Regions from separate parts of the Hydrogenophaga sp. GW456-12-10-14-TSB4 genome, predicted to be linked through region 1. Evidence: predicted binding sites of a transcription regulator. Region 1 holds the regulator's gene; the other holds the start of a gene.
The links. Region 1 encodes FNR, which switches genes on or off when oxygen is low (the NO sensors DNR and NnrR bind a similar motif). Its sites were predicted from a motif close to TTGATNNNNATCAA; they were not measured.

Region 1 (10,147 bases):
TTGCCACCCATGTGGCCGCACTTCTTCACGGCGGCCAGCTGGTCTTCGAAGTGCACGCCAGCGGCACCGGCGGCGATCATGTTCTTCATCAGCTCGAAGGCGTTGAGCACACCGCCGAAACCGGCTTCGGCGTCGGCCACGATGGGCAGGAAGTAGTCGATGAATTCAGGGCTTCCCGGCTCGATGCCACGGCCCCACTGGATTTCGTCGGCGCGCTTGAAGGTGTTGTTGATGCGGCGAACCATGGTGGGCACCGAGTCGTAGGCGTAGAGCGACTGGTCGGGGTACATGGTTTCGGAGGTGTTGCCGTCGGCGGCGACTTGCCAGCCCGAGAGGTACACGGCTTCCAGGCCAGCCTTGGCCTGCTGCATGGCCTGGCCGGCGGAGATGGCGCCGAAGGCGTTGACATAGCCCTTCTTGGCGCCGCCGTTGACCTTGTCCCACAGTTTCTCGGCGCCGCGCTTGGCCAGCGTGTGCTCGATCTGCATGCTGCCGCGCAGGCGCACGACGTCGGCGGCGGAGTAGCCGCGCTTCACACCCTTCCAGCGCGGGTTGGTCGCCCAGTCTTTTTCCAGGGCTTCGATCTGTTGGGCGCGGCTCAGTTGCTCGGTCAGGGATTGCGGCATTTGAATACTCCGTGAGGTTGATGGATCGGGGCGGCTGGCTTGCATGCAAACGCGGTGCCGTTGAGAAGACTTTAAGTCTTATAGAAGAGTTTTGAAAGCTCTTATGTCTTATATAAGAGAAAAAATTTCTTGTTATTTTTCAACATTCTTTTATTCAAATTTCTCAATGTAGAAATCATTTTCTTGCATTGAGAAATTTTCTTGCATCGCAACAATTCGTGTTTTCATATTGCAAAACAAACATCTCCCATCCCGAAATGGCCTTCAGCGCTTCAGGCATGATGCGACCCACTTTCGTGCACACACGTCAAAAACCGTGAATTCCCCGAACCGTTGGTGGGCCTATGCGTGCCTGGCCCTAAGCATGTCGCTGGTGGGCAGCTACGTGGCCCTCTCCAAGCCGCTGGTGCTGGTGTTCCCCGTGTTCCTGCTGGCCTGGCTGCGCTTTGGCATCGGCGGCCTGGCGATGTGGAACTGGCTGAAGAAACCGGCCGACGAACCGCCGATGTCGCCTCGCACGCGCGGCCTGCTGTTCCTCGAATCGTTCCTGGGCAACTTCCTGTTCTCCATCTGCATGCTGTTCGGCGTGAGCATGACCACCGCCGTGGCCGCGGGCGTGGTGATGTCGTCGATCCCGGCCGTGGTGGCCCTGCTGAGCTGGCTGTTCCTGCGCGAGCGCATCGGCTGGCGCAGCGTGGCGGGCATCGCCTGCGCGGCGCTGGGCATCGGGCTGTTCTCGTTGCAGAAGGTGGATGCCGGCGCGGTGGTGGCCGACACCACCGGCCCGTTCGGTATCAGCAAGGCGCTGCTGGGCAACCTGCTGGTGTTCGCCGCCGTGGTGTGCGAGGCCTCTTACGTGGTGATCGGCAAGCACCTCACCGAAGGCCTGGGCCCCAAGCGCATCTCGGCCGTCATCAACCTCTGGGGTTTCGCGCTGGTCACGCCGTTCGGCCTGTGGGCGGCGTGGACGTTCGATTTCTCCACGGTCGCCCTGCCCGTCTGGGGCCTGCTGGTGTTCTACGCGCTGGCCGCCAGCGTGTGGACGGTGTGGCTGTGGATGACCGGGCTCAAGAAGGTGCCCGCCTCCCAGGCCGGCGTGTTCACGGTGATGCTGCCGATCAGCGCGGCGGCGATCGGTGTGCTGTTCATGGGCGAGCGGTTGACGTTCCTGCAGGGTGTGGCGTTTGGCATCGCCCTGCTCGGCCTGGTGCTGGCCACCCTGCCCGGCCGCGCGGCGCCCAAGGCCTGAGCGCTCAGAGGCCCGTCAAAGGCACCACAGCCCGGTGGGCTGGATGATGCCCATCCACAGCGCCCAACCCGAGGTGAGCGCCAGGGCGAGCCCGGCCAGGCGGATGCCCCAGCCGCCCGAACGCGCGCCGCGCAGGCGCAGCAGCAGCCACGGCCCGGCCGTGAGCGAGACCGAAGTGCCGATCGAGAACAGGGCCATGATGGCCGCGCCTTCCAGCGCGTTGGCTGAGAGCGAGGCCACCAGCAATGCCGAATACAGCAGGCCGCAGGGCATGAGCGCCCAGGCCACGCCCAGCACCATGGGTGCGCGCGGCCCCAGTTTCACCATGGCGGGCCGGGCACGGCGCCACACCTGCTGCCCGAGGTTCTCGATCCAGGCGGGTTGCCTGGCGCGCCAGAGCAGCACCGCGCCGAGCAGCAGCGCGGCCACATGGAACATGGTCCACACCGGCCGCAGCACGGCGGTGTTGGTGCCCAGCCAGGCCAGGCCTTGCACCGAGCCGGCCGCGAAGGCGCCGAACAGCGCGTAGCCCACCATGCGGCTCACTTGAAAACCGAGCAGGGCCTGGGTGCTGCGCGCGCCGGCCGCGCGGCCGATGCCGGCGCAGGCCGCGCCGCACATGGCCACGCAGTGCGGGCCGCCCACGAGGCCCATGAAGAGCGCCGTGATCGCCATGGAGGTTTGCATGGCCTCAGATGATGCGCGAGAAGCGCGCGCGGTCAAGGTCGACCTGCAGGTTCTTGTCGAACACCATGGCGATGGCGCGCACCAGGAACCACCCAGCCTCGGTGACCTGGATGCCGCCCGGGCTCAGGCGCACCAGGCCTTCGGCAGCCAGGCCTTCGAGCACGTCGAGTTCGCGCGCGAAATAGGTCTTGAAGTCGATCAGGTGCCCGAGTTCGATCGACTCGAACTGCACTTCGCCCTGGCACATGAGCGCCATGATCACGGCGCGGCGCAGCAGGTCGTCGCGCGTGAGCGCCAGCCCGCGCACGATGGGCAGCCGGCCCTGGTCGAGCAGGTCGCGGTATTCCTCCAGCGTCTTCGCGTTCTGGCTGTAGGTGGCACCGATGCGCCCGATGGCGGACACGCCAAGCGCGATCAGGTCGCAGTCGGGCTGCGTGCTGTAGCCCTGGAAGTTGCGGTGCAGGCGCCCCTGGCGCTTGGCCACGGCCAGCGCGTCGTTGGGCAGCGCGAAATGGTCCATGCCCACGTAGACGTAGCCGGCGTCGATCAGCGCGTCGAGCGACATCGACAGCATGCCCAGCTTGTCGCCCGCGCTGGGCAGGTCACCCGCCGAGATGCGCCGCTGCGGCTTGAAGCGCGAGGGCAGATGCGCGTAGGCGTAGAGCGCGATGCGGTCGGGCCGCAGCTCGTTCACCTGCGCCAGCGTGCGCGCAAAGGACGCGGGGGTCTGCAGCGGCAGGCCGTAGATCAGGTCCACGTTGACCGACTCGAACCCGATGCGCCGCGCCGCGGCGACGAGCTCGAACACCTGTTCGGCGGGCTGCACGCGGTGCACGGCCTTCTGCACGGCGGGGTCGAAGTCCTGCACGCCGAAGCTCAGGCGGTTGAAGCCCAGGCGGGCCAGGGTCTTCAGGCGCTCTTCGGTCACGGTGCGCGGGTCCACCTCCACCGAGTACTCGCCGCCGGCCACCAGCTTGAAATGGCGCCGCAGCATGGCCATGAGGGCTTCGAGCTCGGCGTCGGACAGGAAGGTGGGCGTGCCGCCGCCCAGGTGCAGTTGCGAGACGCTGTGGCCCGGCCCCAGGTGCGCCACCTGCAGCTCGACCTCGCGCGCCAGGTAGTGCAGGTACTCGGCCGCGCGCGAATGGTGTTTGGTGATGACCTTGTTGCAGGCGCAGTAGTAGCAGACCGATTCGCAGAACGGGATGTGCACGTACAGGGACAGCGGCAGCGCCATGGAACCCGCGCGGCGCTGCTCCAGGGCCTGCACGTAGTCGTTCTCGGTGAACGCCTCCACGAACCGGTCGGCGGTGGGGTAAGAGGTGTAGCGCGGCCCCGGCACGTCAAAGCGCCGCAGAAGCTCCTCAGAAATGGCGTGGCTCAAGATCGGATCTCCATCAAGGCCTTCACTGTGCGACAGACTGATCGGTTTTCCCTTGATCCTGGTCAAAAGGTGGTGAACTGATCCGCTGCGCCTATGGGGGTTCGACACCATTGGGGGGTATGCTGTAACCTTTTGCGAACCCGGACTTTTCTCTAATGGACGCTCAAACCATCAAAGTCGCGTGCTCGAGTTGCAACCTGCGCGAACTGTGCCTGCCCATGGGCTTGAATCCCGACGAGATGGACAAGCTGGACAAGGTGATCTCGAAGCGCCGCCGCATCAAGCGCGGCACTTCGCTGTTCAATGTGGGTGACAAGTTCACGTCGCTGTATGCGGTGCGCTCGGGTTTCTTCAAGACCTGCGTGACCACAGCCGACGGCCGCGACCAGGTGACGGGCTTCCAGATGACGGGCGAGATCATCGGCTTGGACGGCATCGTGAGCGATCACCACTCGTGCAATGCGGTCGCGCTGGAAGATGCCGAGGTCTGCGTGATGCCGTTCGACCAGGTCGAGGAGCTCTCGCGCGAGTTCACCACCCTGCAGCACCACGTGCACAAGATCATGAGCCGCGAGATCGTGCGCGACCACGGTGTGATGCTGCTGCTGGGCAGCATGCGCGCCGAAGAACGCCTGGCGGCCTTCCTGCTCAACCTGGTGCAGCGCCTGCATGCGCGCGGCTTCTCGCAGTCCGAACTGGTGCTGCGCATGACGCGCGAGGAAATCGGCAGCTACCTGGGCATGAAGCTCGAAACGGTGAGCCGCACCTTCTCCAAGTTCGTGGAGGACGGCATCATCGATGTGAAGCAGCGCTACGTGCACATCAAGAACACCGACGGCCTGCGCCAGATCGTCAATCCCCAGACCTGCGGATAGCCAGCATCAGGCTGAGCGCGCTCGCCGCAGCCGTCACGGCCCAGAACACGAAGAACGACACGGTGTAGACCGCCAGGCGCGTCCAGCCCAAGGGCTCGCCGCTGAGCCCGTGCAGGTCACCGGGGTCCACCACGGCGAAGACGATCATCTCCAGCACCGCCGCGAGCAGGAAAGCCGGCCAGGCAATGGCCATCCAGTGGCGGGCACTCATGTCATTCTTCCTTCGGCACCACCGGCGAGGCCGCGTGGTTGCGCGCCTGGTGCGCGGGCTGCAGCTTGATCAGGGCTTGCGCCTTGGCCTGCCCTTCCAGAGCCTGGGCGGCTTCGCGGTCGCGCTCGAACACGGCCTTGTCGAGCACCGGGTCGGCGTTGTTGACGGCGATGAAGGCGGTGATGAGGCTGGCCACCACCACCACGAGCGGGCCGCCCACCACCAGCCACATGTGCGGCACGCGCCACCAGGACACCGGCGGCACAGGGGCTGCCACGGCGGGAGAGCTGGACGGGTTCATGAGAGAGCTCCTTCGGGAAGGTGGGTCGGATCAGCGCGGCACGAGGAAGGCCGCCTTTTCGGAGACGTGGATCGATTCGTCGCCGATGGCACGGATGTCGAAATGGATCGGGTGCGAGCCGGGGCTCGCGGCATCGGGTGGGATCTGCACCCGCACCGCCACCGCACGCACCTCGGTGGAGAGCACCTCGACCTCGGCACTCGAATCCAGCGCGATGCCCGGCAGACCCGAGACGCCGATGGCGTAGCGCTGCGGTGACTCGGTGGCGTTCATGATCTGCAGGCGGAACACGTTCTCGATGCGGCCCTGCTCCACCATGCGGGCCAGGGCGCCGCGGTCGCGGATCACGTCCACCTTCAAGGGAGTGCGCAGGAACAGGCTCAGACCCACGGCCAGGGTGATGGCGCCCAGGATCGCGGTGTAGATCAGCACCCGGGGCCGCAAGGCGCGCCGCAGCATCTGCCGCGTGCTCCAGCCGTTGTCCAGGCCGTTCTCGGTGGAGAAGCGGATCAGCCCGCGCGGGTAGCCCACCTTGTCCATCACGTCGTCGCACACGTCGATGCAGGCCGCGCAGCCGATGCAGTCGGACTGCAGGCCGTTGCGGATGTCGATGCCGGTGGGACACACCTGCACGCACAGCGTGCAGTCCACGCACGAGCCCAGACCGAGGGCCTTGGGGTCCGCCTTCTTCGAGCGCGGGCCGCGCGGCTCGCCGCGCCGCGTGTCGTAGGTGACGATCATGGTGTCCCGGTCGAACATCGCGCTCTGGAAACGCGCGTAGGGACACATGTACTTGCAGACCTGCTCGCGCAGGAAGCCGGCGTTGCCGTAGGTGGCGAAGCCGTAGAAGAAGATCCAGAACAGTTGCCAGGGCCCGAGCGCGGCGGCCACCGACAAAGCGCCCAGCTCGCGGATGGGCGTGAAGTAACCGACGAAGGTGAAGCCGGTCCAGAGCGAGAAGGCGATCCACAGCGCATGCTTGAGCGAACGCTTGCCCATCTTGCCCGCTGACATGGCCGACTGGTCCAGCCGCAGGCGGGCCGAGCGGTCGCCCTCCACCTTCTTCTCGATCCACAGGAAGATCTCGGTGTAGACCGTCTGCGGGCAGGCGAAGCCGCACCACAGCCGGCCGGCCACGGCGGTGAACAGGAACAGCGCGAAGGCGCAGATGACCAGCAGGCCGGTGAGGTAGATGAAGTCCTGCGGGTAGAGCACCAGCCCGAAAATGTAGAAGCGGCGCGCCTCCAGGTCGAACAGCACGGCCTGGCGCGCGTTCCACTCCAGCCACGGCAGCCCGTAGAACACCAGTTGCGTGATCCAGACCATGACCCAGCGCCAGTTGGCGAACAGGCCCTGGACCGATCGCGGCTGGATCTTCTCGCGCGACGCGTAGAGGGACACCATCGTCTCGTCATCGACGGGGACGATGGGAATGCTGGCTCTGGGCTTGCTGGACGGAATGGTCACGTGGGCTGGCTGGGAAACAAGTGCAGATCGATCAGTTGCCGGCAGTGGCCGTGGCACCGGCCTTGTTGGACAGGCCCCAGACATAGGCGCTCAGCACGTGGATCTGGTCCGCGTTGAGCTTGCCGGCCTGCGCCGGCATCTGGTTGGTGAAGCCCTTGGTGATGGCGCGCACCACGGCTTCTTCACCCCAGCCGTGCAGCCAGGTGTTGTCGCTCAGGTTGGGGGCGCCCATGGCGGTGTTGCCTTTGCCGTCCGCACCGTGGCAGGCGGCACAGGCGGCAAAGCCGGCGCGGCCCAGCGCGGCGCGCACCGAGTCGTGCGGGCTGCCCGAGAGGCTGAGCACGAAGTGGGCGACGTTGCGCACGTCGTCCGGCGAGCCCACGGCGGCGGCCATGGGTGGCATGACGCCGTTGCGGCCATTGGTGATGGTGGCCTTGATCGCATCGGGTTCACCGCCCCAGAGCCAGTCGCGGTCGGTCAGGTTGGGGAAGCTGCGCGCGCCGCGCGCGTCCGAGCCGTGGCACTGGGCGCAGTTGTTCATGAACAGGCGCTCCCCGATGGCCATGGCCGAGGCATCGCCCGCGAGCTGTTGCGGCGTCATGCCATTGAACTGCGCGTAGATCGGTGCGATGGCTTTCTCGACCTTGGCCACTTCGGCCTTGTGCTGGCCGTCGGACGACCAGCCCAGCAGGCCCTGGTACTTGCCGAAGGTCGGGTACAGCAGGCCGTAGGCGATCGAGAAGACGCAGGTGATGATGAAGAGGTAGACCCACCACTTGGGCAGCGGGTTGTTCATCTCGCGCAGGTCGCCGTCCCACACGTGGCCGGTGGTGTTGTCGGCCGTGGCCTTGACCTTGGTGGTGCCGCTGATCCAGAGCAGGATCAGGCAGGCGATGATGCTGACCACGGTCAGCACGGCCACGTACCAGTTCCAGAATTCGCTGGTGAAGTCGCTCATGACGGTTCTTTCGTGCTGTCGGTGGGAGCCTCGTCCTGGAACGGCAGCATCGCTGCCTCGTCGAAGCGGGACTGGTTGCGCCGGGCCCAGGCCCAGCCCACGATGCCCAGGAAGGTCATCAGGCTGATCACGGTGACGGCGCTGCGCAGGTCATTGATGTCCATGTCGGGTTCTCCTTGGCGCTCACTTGATCGCGGTGCCCAGCACCTGCAGGTAGGCGATGAGGGCTTCCATTTCGGTCTTGCCTTTCACGTCGGCGGGCGATGCGGCGATCTCCTCGTCGGTGTAAGGCGCGCCCAGGGTGCGCAGCACTTCCATGCGCTTGGGCAGGCCGGCCTCGTTCACGGTCTTCTTCTCCAGCCAGGGGTAGGCCGGCATGTTGGACTCGGGCACGAGGTCGCGCGGGTTGTTCAGGTGGATGCGGTGCCATTCGTCGCTGTAGCGGCCGCCCACGCGGGCCAGGTCGGGGCCGGTGCGCTTGCTGCCCCACTGGAAGGGCCGGTCGTAGACGAATTCGCCCGCCACCGAGTAGTGGCCATAGCGCAGCGTCTCGGCCTGGAAGGGGCGGATCATCTGCGAGTGGCAGTTGTAGCAACCCTCACGCACATACACGTCGCGCCCGGCGATCTGCAGCGCGCTGTAGGGCTTGAGGCCCTCCACCGGCTGGGTGGTGGACTTCTGGAAGAACAGCGGGACGATCTCGACCAGCCCGCCAACCGCGATCACCAGCACGATGAGCACGATCATCAGGAAGTTGTTGGTCTCGATCCGCTCGTGGGTGAAACCCTGGGGTTTGTTGTTGTCGGCCATGTTCGGCTCCTCAGGCGTGGGCGGGGTTGAGAGCGGGAATGCGGACGTCTTCCACGCGGCCGTTGCGCGCGGTCATCACCGTGTTCCAGAGCATCACGCCCATGCCGGCCAGGTACAGCACGCCACCGAGCAGGCGGATGACGTAGAACGGGAAGGTGGCCTTGACCGATTCGACGAAGGTGTAGGTCAGGCTGCCGTCGGGGTTGACGGCGCGCCACATCAGGCCCTGCATCACACCGGCGATCCACATCGCGGCGATGTAGAGCACGATGCCCAGGGTGGCGATCCAGAAGTGCAGCTCGATGGCGGGCACCGAGTACATCTTCTTCTGACCGTACAGGCGCGGGATCAGGTAGTACATGGAGCCCATGGTCACCAGGCCCACCCAGCCGAGCGCGCCGGAGTGCACGTGGCCGATGGTCCAGTCGGTGTAGTGCGAGAGCGCGTTGACCGTCTTGATGGACATCATCGGACCCTCGAAGGTCGACATGCCATAGAACGAGAGCGAGACGATCAGGAAGCGCAGGATGGGGTCGTCGCGCAGTTTGTGCCAGGCGCCCGAGAGCGTCATGATGCCGTTGATCATGCCGCCCCAGCTGGGCGCGAGCAGGATGAGCGAGAACACCATGCCCACCGATTGCGTCCAGTCCGGCAGCGCGGTGTAGTGCAGGTGGTGCGGGCCGGCCCACATGTAGGTGAAGATCAGGGCCCAGAAGTGCACGATGGACAGGCGGTACGAGTACACCGGGCGCTCCGCCTGCTTGGGGATGAAGTAGTACATCATCCCGAGGAAGCCGGCGGTGAGGAAGAAGCCCACGGCGTTGTGGCCGTACCACCACTGCACCATCGCGTCCTGCACGCCGGCGTAGGCCGAGTAGCTCTTGAAGAGGTCCACCGGCAGCGCGGCGCTGTTGACGATGTGCAGCACCGCCACGGCCAGGATGAAGGCGCCGAAGAACCAGTTGGCCACGTAGATGTGGCGCACCTTGCGCACGCCGATGGTGCCGAAGAACACGATCGCGTAGGCCACCCAGACGAGGGTGATGAGCACGTCGATCGGCCACTCCAGTTCGGCGTACTCCTTGCCGGAGGTCATGCCCAGCGGCAGCGAGACCACCGCCAGCAGGATCACCGCCTGCCAGCCCCAGAAGGAGAAGGCGGCGAGCTGCCCGCCGAACAGCCTCACCTGGCAGGTGCGCTGCACCACGTAGTAGCTGGCCGCGAACAGGCCGCAACCGCCGAAGGCGAAGATCACCGCGTTGGTGTGCAGGGGCCGCAGGCGGCCGTAGGACAGCCACTCGATCCCCAGGTTGAGCGCCGGCCAGGTCAGCTGGGCGGCGATGATCACGCCCACCAGCATCCCCACCACACCCCAGACCACCGTCATGATGGCGAACTGCCGAACGACTTTGTCGTTGTAGACCGCCGACTGGCTGGCCCTGTTGGTCACGGACATACACATACTCCTTGCCAATGTCACTGCCGCCAGTGTGCGCAAGAAGTTCCTGTCCCGCCTTGACCTACGTCAAGCGCGCCCTCAATCCCCCTTGAGGATGCGCTCGCCTTCGCGCTCGATGTT
Region 2 (10,147 bases), on a different contig from region 1:
TGGCGTTGAGGCGGATGCCGGTGGTTTCACCCACCACGCGGTTCAGATCCAGCGTGCCCCGGCGGTACGCATCGGTGCCCACGCCCACGGAGCCGGCAATGAAGTTTTCGTTCTTGGCCTTCTTGGCCGTCAGGTTCACCGAGCCGCCGGCGCCGCCACGGCCGGCGTAGGCCGAATCGGCACCCTTGATGACTTCCACGGACTCCAGGTTGAAGACTTCGCGGTTGCCGGCGGCGATGTCGCGCATGCCGTCCACGAAGGTGCTGGCCTGGGCGTCCATGCCGCGAATGAAGGGCTGGTCGCCGGTCGGGTTGCCGCCTTCGCCGGTGCCGAAGGTGATGCCCGGCACGGAGCGCAAGGCGTCCTGCAGGGAGGTGGCACCCGTCTGCTGCAGCAACTCCTCATTGATGATCTGGACGGTTTTCGGCGTATCGACCAGTGGCGCCGTGAACTTGACCGAGGGGGCCGCGTCCGTCTTGAGCGGGGCTTCCTGGGTGGACGTCACCGTGACGGTGCTCAGGGTGGCGGACTGCTGCGCGAAGGCGGTGGCGCCGGCCAGGCACAGGCCCGCGGCGAGCGGCCAGGTGACGACGGTTTGCGAGGGAGCGAAAGCGGGCGGTTTCTTCATTTGCGTAGAAAGGTAAGTACAAGTTGCAATGGCAACCGGGATTCTTTTCTGCAAATGAGAATGATTCGCTTAACGAATTCTTAAGACGATCTTAAGTCACATTGTTTCCTTAATTCAGTGGACTGATTGCAACATCGGCCGGCGCCGTGCCTGCCCGTTCGGCGCCGGCACAATAGGCCAATGCCTTCCCCGTCCGAGACCCTTCGCCGCCTCTGGCAACCCCACCGGGGCCTGTTCTGGCTCATGGTCGGTTTGCAGCTGCTGTCGTCCTGCATCGTGCTGTTCGTGCAGATCACCGATCCGCCCGACGCGTTGCGCCTCGTGCTCGGCCTGATGGCATTGACCGACTCCCTGCTGGCCTGGTGGCTCACGGTGCGGCTGTGGCGCGAGTCGGCCCCCGCCCCCAACCCTTAGGAGATGACCATGTTCCAGGCCCTCTTGATCACCAAGCCCGAATCGGGCTACCGCTGTGAGCTCGCGCAGCTCGACGAATCACAGTTGCCCGCCAACGGCGACGTGACCGTGCGCGTGGACTACTCGACCGTCAACTACAAGGACGGCCTGGCCATCACCGGCCGGTCGCCCGTGGTGCGCAGCTTTCCCATGGTGCCCGGCATCGACTTCGCCGGCTCGGTGACGCAGAGCGACCACCCGAAATGGAAAGCCGGCGACCGCGTGTTGCTCAACGGCTTCGGCGTGGGCGAAACGCATTGGGGTGGGTTGTCGCAGATGGCGCGCGTCAAGGGCGACTGGCTCGTGGCCTTGCCCGACTCGCTGAGCGAGCGCGACGCCATGTCGCTGGGCACGGCGGGCTACACCGCCATGTTGTGCGTGCAGGCGCTGCAGAAGCACTGGGCCGAGGCGGGCGTGGCCGCCGGCAGCGGCGAGGTGCTGGTGACCGGCGCGGGTGGCGGCGTGGGCAGCGTGGCGATCTCGCTGCTGGCCGGCCTGGGCCACACCGTGGTGGCCTCCACCGGCCGGCCGCAGGAAGCTGATTATTTGAAGGCGCTCGGCGCAGCCAGCGTGATCGATCGCAACGAACTGAGCGCGCCGGGTAAACCGCTGCAGAAGGAACGCTGGATCGGCGTGGTGGATTCGGTGGGCAGCCACACGCTGGCCAACGCCTGCGCGAGCACGCGCTACGGAGGTGCGGTGGCGGCCTGCGGCCTGGCCCAGGGCATGGACCTGCCCGCGAGCGTGGCGCCTTTCATCTTGCGGAGCGTCACGCTCTGCGGCATCGACAGCGTGATGGCGCCCATGGCCAGGCGCGAGGCCGCGTGGGACGCGCTGGCGAAAACGCTCAACCGCGAACAGCTCGCGTCGATCACGAAGGAGATTTCGTTGCCCGACGCGATCGCCGCCGGCAGCGAGATCCTGGCCGGCCGGGTGCGCGGTCGCCTCGTGGTGAACCTCAAGTCCTGAAGCTCAGCGCGGGGGCACCACCTGGCGGTAGGCGTGCCAGGTGGCGTGCCCCACCACCGGCCCGACAACGATCAGGCCGAGAAACCAGGGCAACATCGCCAGCACCACCAGCAACGTGATCAGGGCGCCCCACCAGGCCATCACCCCCGGGTTCTGCAGGCAGGCGCGGATGCTGGTGAGGCCGGCGGACACCGCGTCGACCTCGCGGTCCAGAATCATCGGAATCGAGATCGCGCTGGTGACGAAGATCAGACCCGCGAACACGCCGCCCACCAGCGTGTAGGTGATCAGGAATTCCAGGTTCTCGGGGGCCAGCAGCTGCGCGACCAGGTTGGCCGTGTCGGGCATGGTGCTGAAGGTCACCGCAAACACCACCAGCGAAGCGCGGCCCCACAGCATTTCCAGGATGAGCAGCACGCCCGCAAAGATGGCGATCGAGCCCTTGGTCTGTTCCCAGGCCAGCAAAGAGTCCGGCAGCGAGGGCTCGCGGCCTTCCTCCAGGGCACGGCTCACGTGGTACAGGCCCAGGCAGAGGAAGGGCCCCAGCAGCAGGAAGCCTGCGGAGAGCGCCAGCACATAGGCCGGTGCGGCGCGGAACACCGCCATCAGCGCGTGTCCCATGAGAAAGAAACACAGACCGTAGAACAGGCCGACGCGGCTGCGCAGGAAGTCGTTCCAGCCCAGGCGCAGCCAGCGCAGCGGGTCGCCGGCCTTCAGCTCCGCCAGGGGCAGGTCGAACACCGACGGCGGTGGTGGCGGTGGGGATTCTTCGGCCATGTCTTGTCTCCTCGGGTGATGGCGCGCCACCTCGTGGGTGGGTGGCTGTGGCGCCCGGAAATGTAGCGGATCAGGCGAGCGCGTGCCGTCGCAGGTGCAGCGCCAGTGCGGCGTCGAACGCGTGCGTGTGCTTGGCGAACCACGAGCCCAGCTCGCGCGACATCTGGCGCACCGGCTCCAGCTGGCCGTTGCGGAGCTGCCCCAGGCCATCGCGCAGCAGGTTCAACACCACACGGTGTTGCAGCGCGTGTGCGTCCGCCTGGCCGTGGCCGGTCTCCTGCATCCAGGTGTCTTCCCGGCCGAAATGCGCGGCCACATGCGACACGAGCTCGGCCCAGGCCTGCGGCAGTTCCGCATCGCTCGCCGCCTGGGCGCGTGCCAGCCGCGCCATGAGTTCGCGGTTCATGCTGTCCAGCGGGTCGAAGTCCAGCCAGAGGGCCGGGGTCCATTGCGCGGTGCTTTCCATCGGGTGCTGCTCCTTGGGCCGTAGCTTGGCAGCGGGGGCGCGCCGGCGTCTTGATCCAGCGCAAACGCCGGCCTCGCCCAAGGCCCGACGGGCCGTGGGTTTGCCGGCACGCCGCTACACTGACCGGCCATATGACCAGCGAATTCCAGCCCCCTTACGTGCCGCTGTCCGATGTGCACAGCGCCTTGCAGACCACCGGCTTTGCCTTGCTGAGCGCCGAAGCCGTGGGCGAGTGGCTCGCCGCGCGCCCGGTGGATCTGGCCGAATTGCACACCGGCTGGAACCAGCTGCCGCCCGATGCGTACCTGAAGGACGGCGGGCGCTACCGCAGCCGCCGCCACAGCTGCTTCGTGGTGGACGAAGACCGCGTGCGGCAGGTGCCGCATCGCGCCCACTGGCAACCGCTGGAATACAACGCCCTGCACGGCGGCATGCAGCGCTGGTTCGAGCCCATGGAACCGGCCACCGTTGCTTTGCCCGTGTGGAGCCGCCTGCTGGCACGGCTGGGCGAGGCCGCCAGTGCGCTGCGCGGCGCACAGCCCTGGAGCGTGGAAGCCCACGTGTTCCGCATCGACACCACCGACGGCATCGGCCGGCCCACGCCCGAAGGTGCGCACCGCGACGGTGTGGACCTGGTGGCCGTGTTCATGGTGGACCGCCACGCCATCAAGGGCGGGGAGAGCCGCGTCTTCGAGGCCAACGGCCCGAGCGGCCAGCGCTTCACGCTGCGCGAGCCGTGGTCGCTGCTGCTGATCGACGACGCGCGCGTGATCCACGAAAGCACACCGATCCAGCCGCTGGAGGGTGATGCCCTGGGCTGGCGCGACACGCTGGTGGTGACGTACCGCAGTGGGGCGTTCCAAGGAGGCTGATACTTTCCGGGGTGATGGTTAACTTTTGACTTAATATTTGGTCTGGTTTGCCATCTGAGAAAGGAAATGTGATGCAGCGTCGTGGCGCTCTTCTTGGGCTTTGTGCGTGTTTGATGGCGTGTGCGGAGAACAAGCCGCCGAGCTACTACGCTCCGCCCCCGGTGCAGTCTTTGCAAGACCCTTTGCCAGGCCATGCTGTGTTGTACCTGTTTCGAGTGCCGCACGATCGTGCAAGTTTGTCGATCCGGATCGCGCCGAAACTTGCGTTCCTGATGGAACCCTCCACCTACACCGTGCTCTCGCTGTTGCCAGGGGACTACGCGCTCACGAGTGGAGATGCTTCAAACGCCTTTGCCCCGATGTCCCTTCGCCTTCAGGAGGGACAGCGGGTGTTCATGTACGTGTCCGGCGTGAATGACGCGTCCTTTTCGCTGGACAACCTTCTGGCATTGACGGTGGATCGGGACCGAAGCCGTGACCAGCCGTTTCCGAGCTTCGTGCCGTCCGTGGCAAGGGGCTCTCGCTCTTGGAAGCTATGCAATGAAATTGATGCCCAAGGTTTCATGTCCGTTTCCAAATTGAAGATGGTCGACTGACTTTCAGAACCCCTGGAACCTTGTCCTGGCACCACGCCGCTCAAGTTGCGGGAGCGATTGTCTCTGGCCGATAGAGCTGGTCATTCTGCCAACTGGTTGCAACGCCATTCATTGCGACCAGACCAAAAACCGTGAAGCTTTGATCCGAAATTCGGATGGTTCCTTGCCCCAGGTGATCAACCAAGTACTGTGCGAGTTCAGTTGTCGGGATGAGGCCTCCTTGCTTTCGATGGACCTCGACCATCACCTCTTCAATGTGTTGCTTTTCAAACGGGCGAATAACGGCTGCGTATACCTTCTCACGGGACAGGAGGCCATTCTCGTCAGCGATATTGACCCAATCCAGGCGGGCCAGATCCACGGCGGGAAATTGGTTTTTCATGAGGGCGTGCACGCGGCGCGGGTTCATTGGGAGGAACGGTCGCTTCTTTCAGAGTGGTCGTTCGTGCCCGCGCACTGACGAAATGCAATCGCTCAGATTCACAGGCTCACCCAGCCCCTGAACCCCCGCGCGGCGTAGTACGACTGCGCCCCGTTGTGGTATACGAAAACCTGGCCGTAGCGCCGGTCGCAGAAGAGGGCGCCACCGAGCTTGCGGATCTCGGGCGGCGTGGCCACCCAGCTGGACGTTTTCAGGTCGAACTCGCCGAAGGTCTGCAGGTGACGGTACTGCGCCTCCGTCAGCAGCGACACGCCCATGGCCTGGGCCATGTCGACGGCGCTGCCTGCCGGCTTGTTCTCCTTGCGGGCGGCCAGGGCTTCACCGTCGAAGCACAGGCTGCGGCGCCCCGCCGGGGTTTCGGCGGCGCAGTCGCAGAACAGGTAGGCACCGTGGTCGTCCGGGGGGCCGATGACGTCGGGCTCACCGCCCGTGCGCTCCATCTCGAAAAGCGTTTTCAGCTTGTCGGGGTGGCGCTGAAGGCGGCTCAACACGTCGGCCCAGTCGGCCTTGGCGTGCCGCTTCATGTGCTTGTCGAACCGCTGCTTCAGGGTGCGCAGGAGTTCGTCGTGTTGTTCTGCCTTCATGGGACGCCCTTTCGGATTCAGACCCGCTCGAAGATCGCGGCGATGCCCTGGCCGCCGCCGATGCACATCGTCACCAGCGCGTAGCGGCCCTGGATGCGCTGCAGTTCGTGGATCGCCTTCACGGTGATCAGGGCACCCGTGGCGCCGATCGGGTGGCCCAGCGAGATGCCCGAGCCGTTGGGGTTGACCTTGGCCGGGTCCAGGCCGAGGTCGCGCGTGACCGCGCAGGCCTGGGCGGCGAAGGCCTCGTTGGCCTCGATCACGTCCAGGTCCTTGACCGTGAGGCCGGCCTTCTTCAGCACGGCCTGCGTGGCCGGCACCGGGCCGATGCCCATGTACTTCGGGTCCACGCCTGCGTGCGCATAGGCCACCAGGCGGGCCAGCGGCTTCGCGCCGCGTGCCTTGACCGCATTGCCGTCCATCAGCACCACGGCGGCCGCCGCGTCGTTGATGCCCGAGGCGTTGCCGGCGGTCACGGTGCCGTTTTCCTTCAGGAACACGGGTTTGAGCTTGGCCATGTCGTCCAGCGTCGCGTTGGTGCGGAAGTGCTCGTCGGTGGCGTAGGCCACGTCGCCCTTCTTGCTCTTGAGCATCACCGGCACGATTTGGTCCTTGAAGAGGCCGGCCTCGGTGGCGCGCTGCGCGCGGTTGTGGCTTTCCACGGCGAGCTTGTCCTGGTCTTCGCGCGTGATGCCCCACTTGGCTGCGATGTTCTCGGCGGTCACGCCCATGTGGATGGTGTGGAAGGGGTCGTGCAGCGCGCCGATCATCATGTCCACCATCTTGGTGTCGCCCATGCGGGCGCCCCATCGCATGTTGAGGCTGGCGAAGGGCGCGCGGCTCATGCACTCCGCGCCGGCACCGATGGCCACATCGGTGTCGCCCAGCAGGATGCCCTGCGCGGCCGAGACGATGGCCTGCAGGCCCGAGCCGCAGAGGCGGTTGACGTTGAAAGCCGGCGTGCCTTCGGCGCAGCCCCCGTTGATGGCCGCGACGCGGGAGAGGTACATGTCCTTGGGCTCGGTGTTGACCACGTGGCCGAACACGACGTGGCCCACGTCCTTGCCATCGACACCGGCGCGCGCGAGCGACTCGCGCACGACGAGTGCGCCGAGTTCGGTGGGGGGCTGGTCCTTCAGGCTGCCGCCAAAGGTGCCGATGGCGGTGCGCACGGCGCTGACGACAAAAACTTCTCGCTGGTTGCTCATGGGGGTCTCCGGGGTGATGAGGGGATCACCCGCCATGGTAGCGGCCCGAATGGTCGGAGTGAGGCAGGCGAGAGGGAGCGCATTGCGGCGGACCTTGATGAGTTAAGGCGTTGTTCGTGCTGGGAACATTTTCTAAACGATTAAGAAAAAATAGCTACTTCAAAGAGAATGCGCGCACCCCAGCTGAGATCGCATCCGATTTCTGGGGGAACCGGAGATGACCATGGACCACAAGCACGCGATTCTTGATGAGCTGCACCTGTTCCGCGCGGACATGCTGCTCAATGAGGTGCCCTACCGGAACCACCTGCGATTGACTGTATGGCGACCCATCAGGGACATCGTGATGGATTGGAGCCTCATCCTGCTTGCCGTCGCCGCCGTTCATTGGGCCGGTTGGTGGTGGGCGCCAATGGCCATTGTCGTGATCGGCAATCGACAAGTGGCGCTGGGCAACATCCTGCACGACGCAGGCCACCGCAGCCTTCATCCTTCGGCGTCGGTCAACGACTTCCTGGCGGTCTTGCTGGTGGCGCCCTTGCTCTTCGTGTGCCTCAGAACATACCGCGTCACGCACCTGCGGCATCACATCCATCTCGGGGACCCGAAGCGAGACCCTGACTACCTGGCACCGCCCTCTTCGAGCGATCGGAAATGGACCACCAGCTTTGCGCGCAATCTGTTCTCCTTTCGCTCTTGGTGGGAGTCGCTGGCCGGGCATCTGGGCGCAAGGAGGGTACCCGTTGAGAGCCTGTGCACCATCGTTGGTTGGTGGGCCATTCTGAGCACCTCTGTGTGCATCTTCTTTGGTGCGAAGTTCGCGGCCTTGTTTGCGCTGCTCTGGCTCACGGCGAGAGCGACTGTGTTCCACGTCATCACGGTCTTTCGCGAGATGTGCGACCACTACGGTCTCGAACAAGGCGGTGTGATCTCCTTCACTCGCGACATCGTGCAGCACGGCCTATGGGGTCTCTTCTTCCATCCCAGAAACAATGGCTACCACCTGACGCATCACCTTCTGCCGACGATCCCGTACTACCGCTTGCCTGACGCCTGTCGGCTGGTTTCAACCATGCCAATGTACCGGCGCTTCAATCACGCCTACACCTCGTACTTCGATGGATCCAAACCGGTTGTTCAAGGTTGGATTGGCAAGAAGGGGGGCGCATGACGCGAACACTGGGTGCTTTGCAAGTGGCGGCGCTGTTGGTGTCCAGCAGTTACGGCATCGGATTTCTGCTGGGATCGGGCGAAATGGCTGTGAGCCATGGAATGGCGGGCAGCATCTACGGCTTGGCCACTGCTGCAGGCATGCTCATGCTCGGGCTCTTCGCCGCCCGGGTGTGGAAAGGCGGCGTGGCCATCTGGGACTTCTTCGGCGCTGCTTTTGAAGCGCGCACCAAAAGGGCGGTTGCCTTCCTGTCCGTGGTCTGGATGGCGGGTGTTCTGGCCGCACAGATCCATGGCGGCGTGGCCATTGTCAAGCTGCTCGGACTCCAGACGGTGCTTGCTCATCTGCTCGTCCTGAGCGGAATCTTCGTGGCTTCCAGGCTGGAGCTCAGAACCGCATCCACCGTGTTCTCCATCTTCCTGTTTGCCAGCGGTGCGGTTCTGGTGCTTGCGCTGATCCATGGACCTGGCGGAGCTATCTACATGGAGAGCCCGCGACGATTCATCGCTGACACGCCGCTGCTGGGTACCGGCGCTCTGATTTCCATCTCCATCGCTGTGGCCGCGTTGGTCTGTACGGGCGCTGACTACCACCAGTTTCTGCTCGCCGCACAACGGCCCTCTGCCGCTGTCTGGGGGTGTGTGCTGGCATGCGGGTGCTTGGTGGCCGTCAGCTTTCTGCCCGCATCGGTTGTGCTCGGATTCAAGGAGAGCGGGGGGCTAGCGAACCTTCGCGACACCAAGCAGATCATCCCGTTCATCCTGGCCCAGGAAGTCGGTCATCTTGGTGCGGCCGTCGGCCATCTGCTGCTGGTCGGATTGTCTGCCGCTGCATTGGGATCGGGCGCGGCGATCACACGGGCCATGGCTGACGCGCTGAGATCCGCAATGGATGGCATTCCCCATGTGGCCGGTGATACGGGTGGAATTCTTCTCGCCCTCGGCATCGCCGCCGCATTGGCCGCCCGCGGACAAGGCATCATCGCCACGATGGTGTCCGTGAACGTGATCTACATCGGCAGCATTTCAGTGGTCTTTGCCACACTGCTAGCCGGTTGGCGGCTGACCACATCGCATGCCTTGCTCGTGATCGGAGCCGGATTTTTGGCGTCATCGGGTGTCTATCTGGCCGCGTGGGCCGGTCGGCGATTTTCCGATGGGGACCTCTTCTCTCTGATAGCCGGGTTGGTCGCTTCGGGAGCGGTGTGGTGTGTGTTGGCCATTGCGGGGAGGAGCCGCAAGCTGCTGTCTGAAGGCCGCTAAGCAGGCACCGGCAACAGCGCCGAGCGCGCCGTGTTGACGACGAATCTCGTGACTTCCTGAAAAATCGGCAGCTCGACGCTCCACCGATGCCAGTAGAGAGCGACCCGCATCACCTGATCGGGTGCCAACTCAATCAGAGCGCGTTGCTCGACCTCCCGTGTGACATGTTGCGAGGGCAGTACACCATATCCCACACCCATGAGAATGGCGTCTCGCAACGTGTTGGGTGCAGGAAGGTAGTGCTTGAGGTAGCGTGCGACGGGGAAGCCGAATACCCGTTCCAGGAACTCGTCATGAAGCGAGTCCTTTCGATTGAAGACCACTGCAGGCGCGTCCAGTGCTGCCTGCAACGTGAATCCTTTTGAGAAGTGCCGGTCTGCGAAACCCGGGCTGGCATAGCATCGATACTCCATCTCACCCAACGGCTCGCCGACAAAGCCGGGCATGGGCTCCACCTGTGTGGAAATGCAGCCAATGACTTCGCCCTTGGCGAGTCGATTCAAGGTGTGATCCTGGTCATCCACCAACAATTCCAAGGCTATCCGCTGGGACAGAAGAAATGGCCACAGCGACGGAGCCAGCCAGGTCACCAAAGAGTCGGCATTGACTGCGATCGCGACAGGCATCAGTTTCTTTTCGTGGCCCTTGGGCGCAAGCTCGGCCAACACGGATCCTTCGGTCAGTCGAAGGATCTTGACATGGCGCATGAGCAGTTCGCC

Region 2: AC07ZS_RS09075 (bacteriohemerythrin) is a predicted target of FNR. The motif match lies at 3,344-3,357, and genes of this name have one in related genera.

Annotation. Positions count from the first base shown of each region.
Region 1 covers NZ_JBWKZH010000006.1:10,129-20,275, reverse strand. The annotation lists gene aceA (isocitrate lyase) at 1-626, opposite strand, end outside; gene AC07ZS_RS04835 (DMT family transporter) at 943-1,875, shown strand; gene AC07ZS_RS04830 (sulfite exporter TauE/SafE family protein) at 1,891-2,562, opposite strand; gene hemN (oxygen-independent coproporphyrinogen III oxidase) at 2,567-3,946, opposite strand; gene fnr (fumarate/nitrate reduction transcriptional regulator Fnr) at 4,102-4,821, shown strand; gene AC07ZS_RS04815 (hypothetical protein) at 4,799-5,032, opposite strand; gene AC07ZS_RS04810 (FixH family protein) at 5,034-5,333, opposite strand; gene ccoG (cytochrome c oxidase accessory protein CcoG) at 5,364-6,737, opposite strand; gene ccoP (cytochrome-c oxidase, cbb3-type subunit III) at 6,832-7,758, opposite strand; gene AC07ZS_RS04795 (cbb3-type cytochrome oxidase subunit 3) at 7,755-7,922, opposite strand; gene ccoO (cytochrome-c oxidase, cbb3-type subunit II) at 7,942-8,568, opposite strand; gene ccoN (cytochrome-c oxidase, cbb3-type subunit I) at 8,579-10,024, opposite strand; gene ccoS (cbb3-type cytochrome oxidase assembly protein CcoS) at 10,106-10,147, opposite strand, start outside.
Region 2 covers NZ_JBWKZH010000013.1:35,573-45,719, forward strand. The annotation lists gene AC07ZS_RS09055 (TonB-dependent receptor) at 1-628, opposite strand, end outside; gene AC07ZS_RS09060 (hypothetical protein) at 809-1,042, shown strand; gene acuI (acrylyl-CoA reductase (NADPH)) at 1,052-2,050, shown strand; gene AC07ZS_RS09070 (DUF2189 domain-containing protein) at 2,054-2,827, opposite strand; gene AC07ZS_RS09075 (bacteriohemerythrin) at 2,898-3,293, opposite strand; gene AC07ZS_RS09080 (2OG-Fe dioxygenase family protein) at 3,425-4,165, shown strand; gene AC07ZS_RS09085 (hypothetical protein) at 4,237-4,761, shown strand; gene AC07ZS_RS09090 (hypothetical protein) at 4,802-5,170, opposite strand; gene AC07ZS_RS09095 (DUF4256 domain-containing protein) at 5,242-5,787, opposite strand; gene bktB (beta-ketothiolase BktB) at 5,805-6,995, opposite strand; gene AC07ZS_RS09105 (fatty acid desaturase) at 7,219-8,166, shown strand; gene AC07ZS_RS09110 (SLC5/6 family protein) at 8,163-9,428, shown strand; gene argP (HTH-type transcriptional regulator ArgP) at 9,425-10,147, opposite strand, start outside.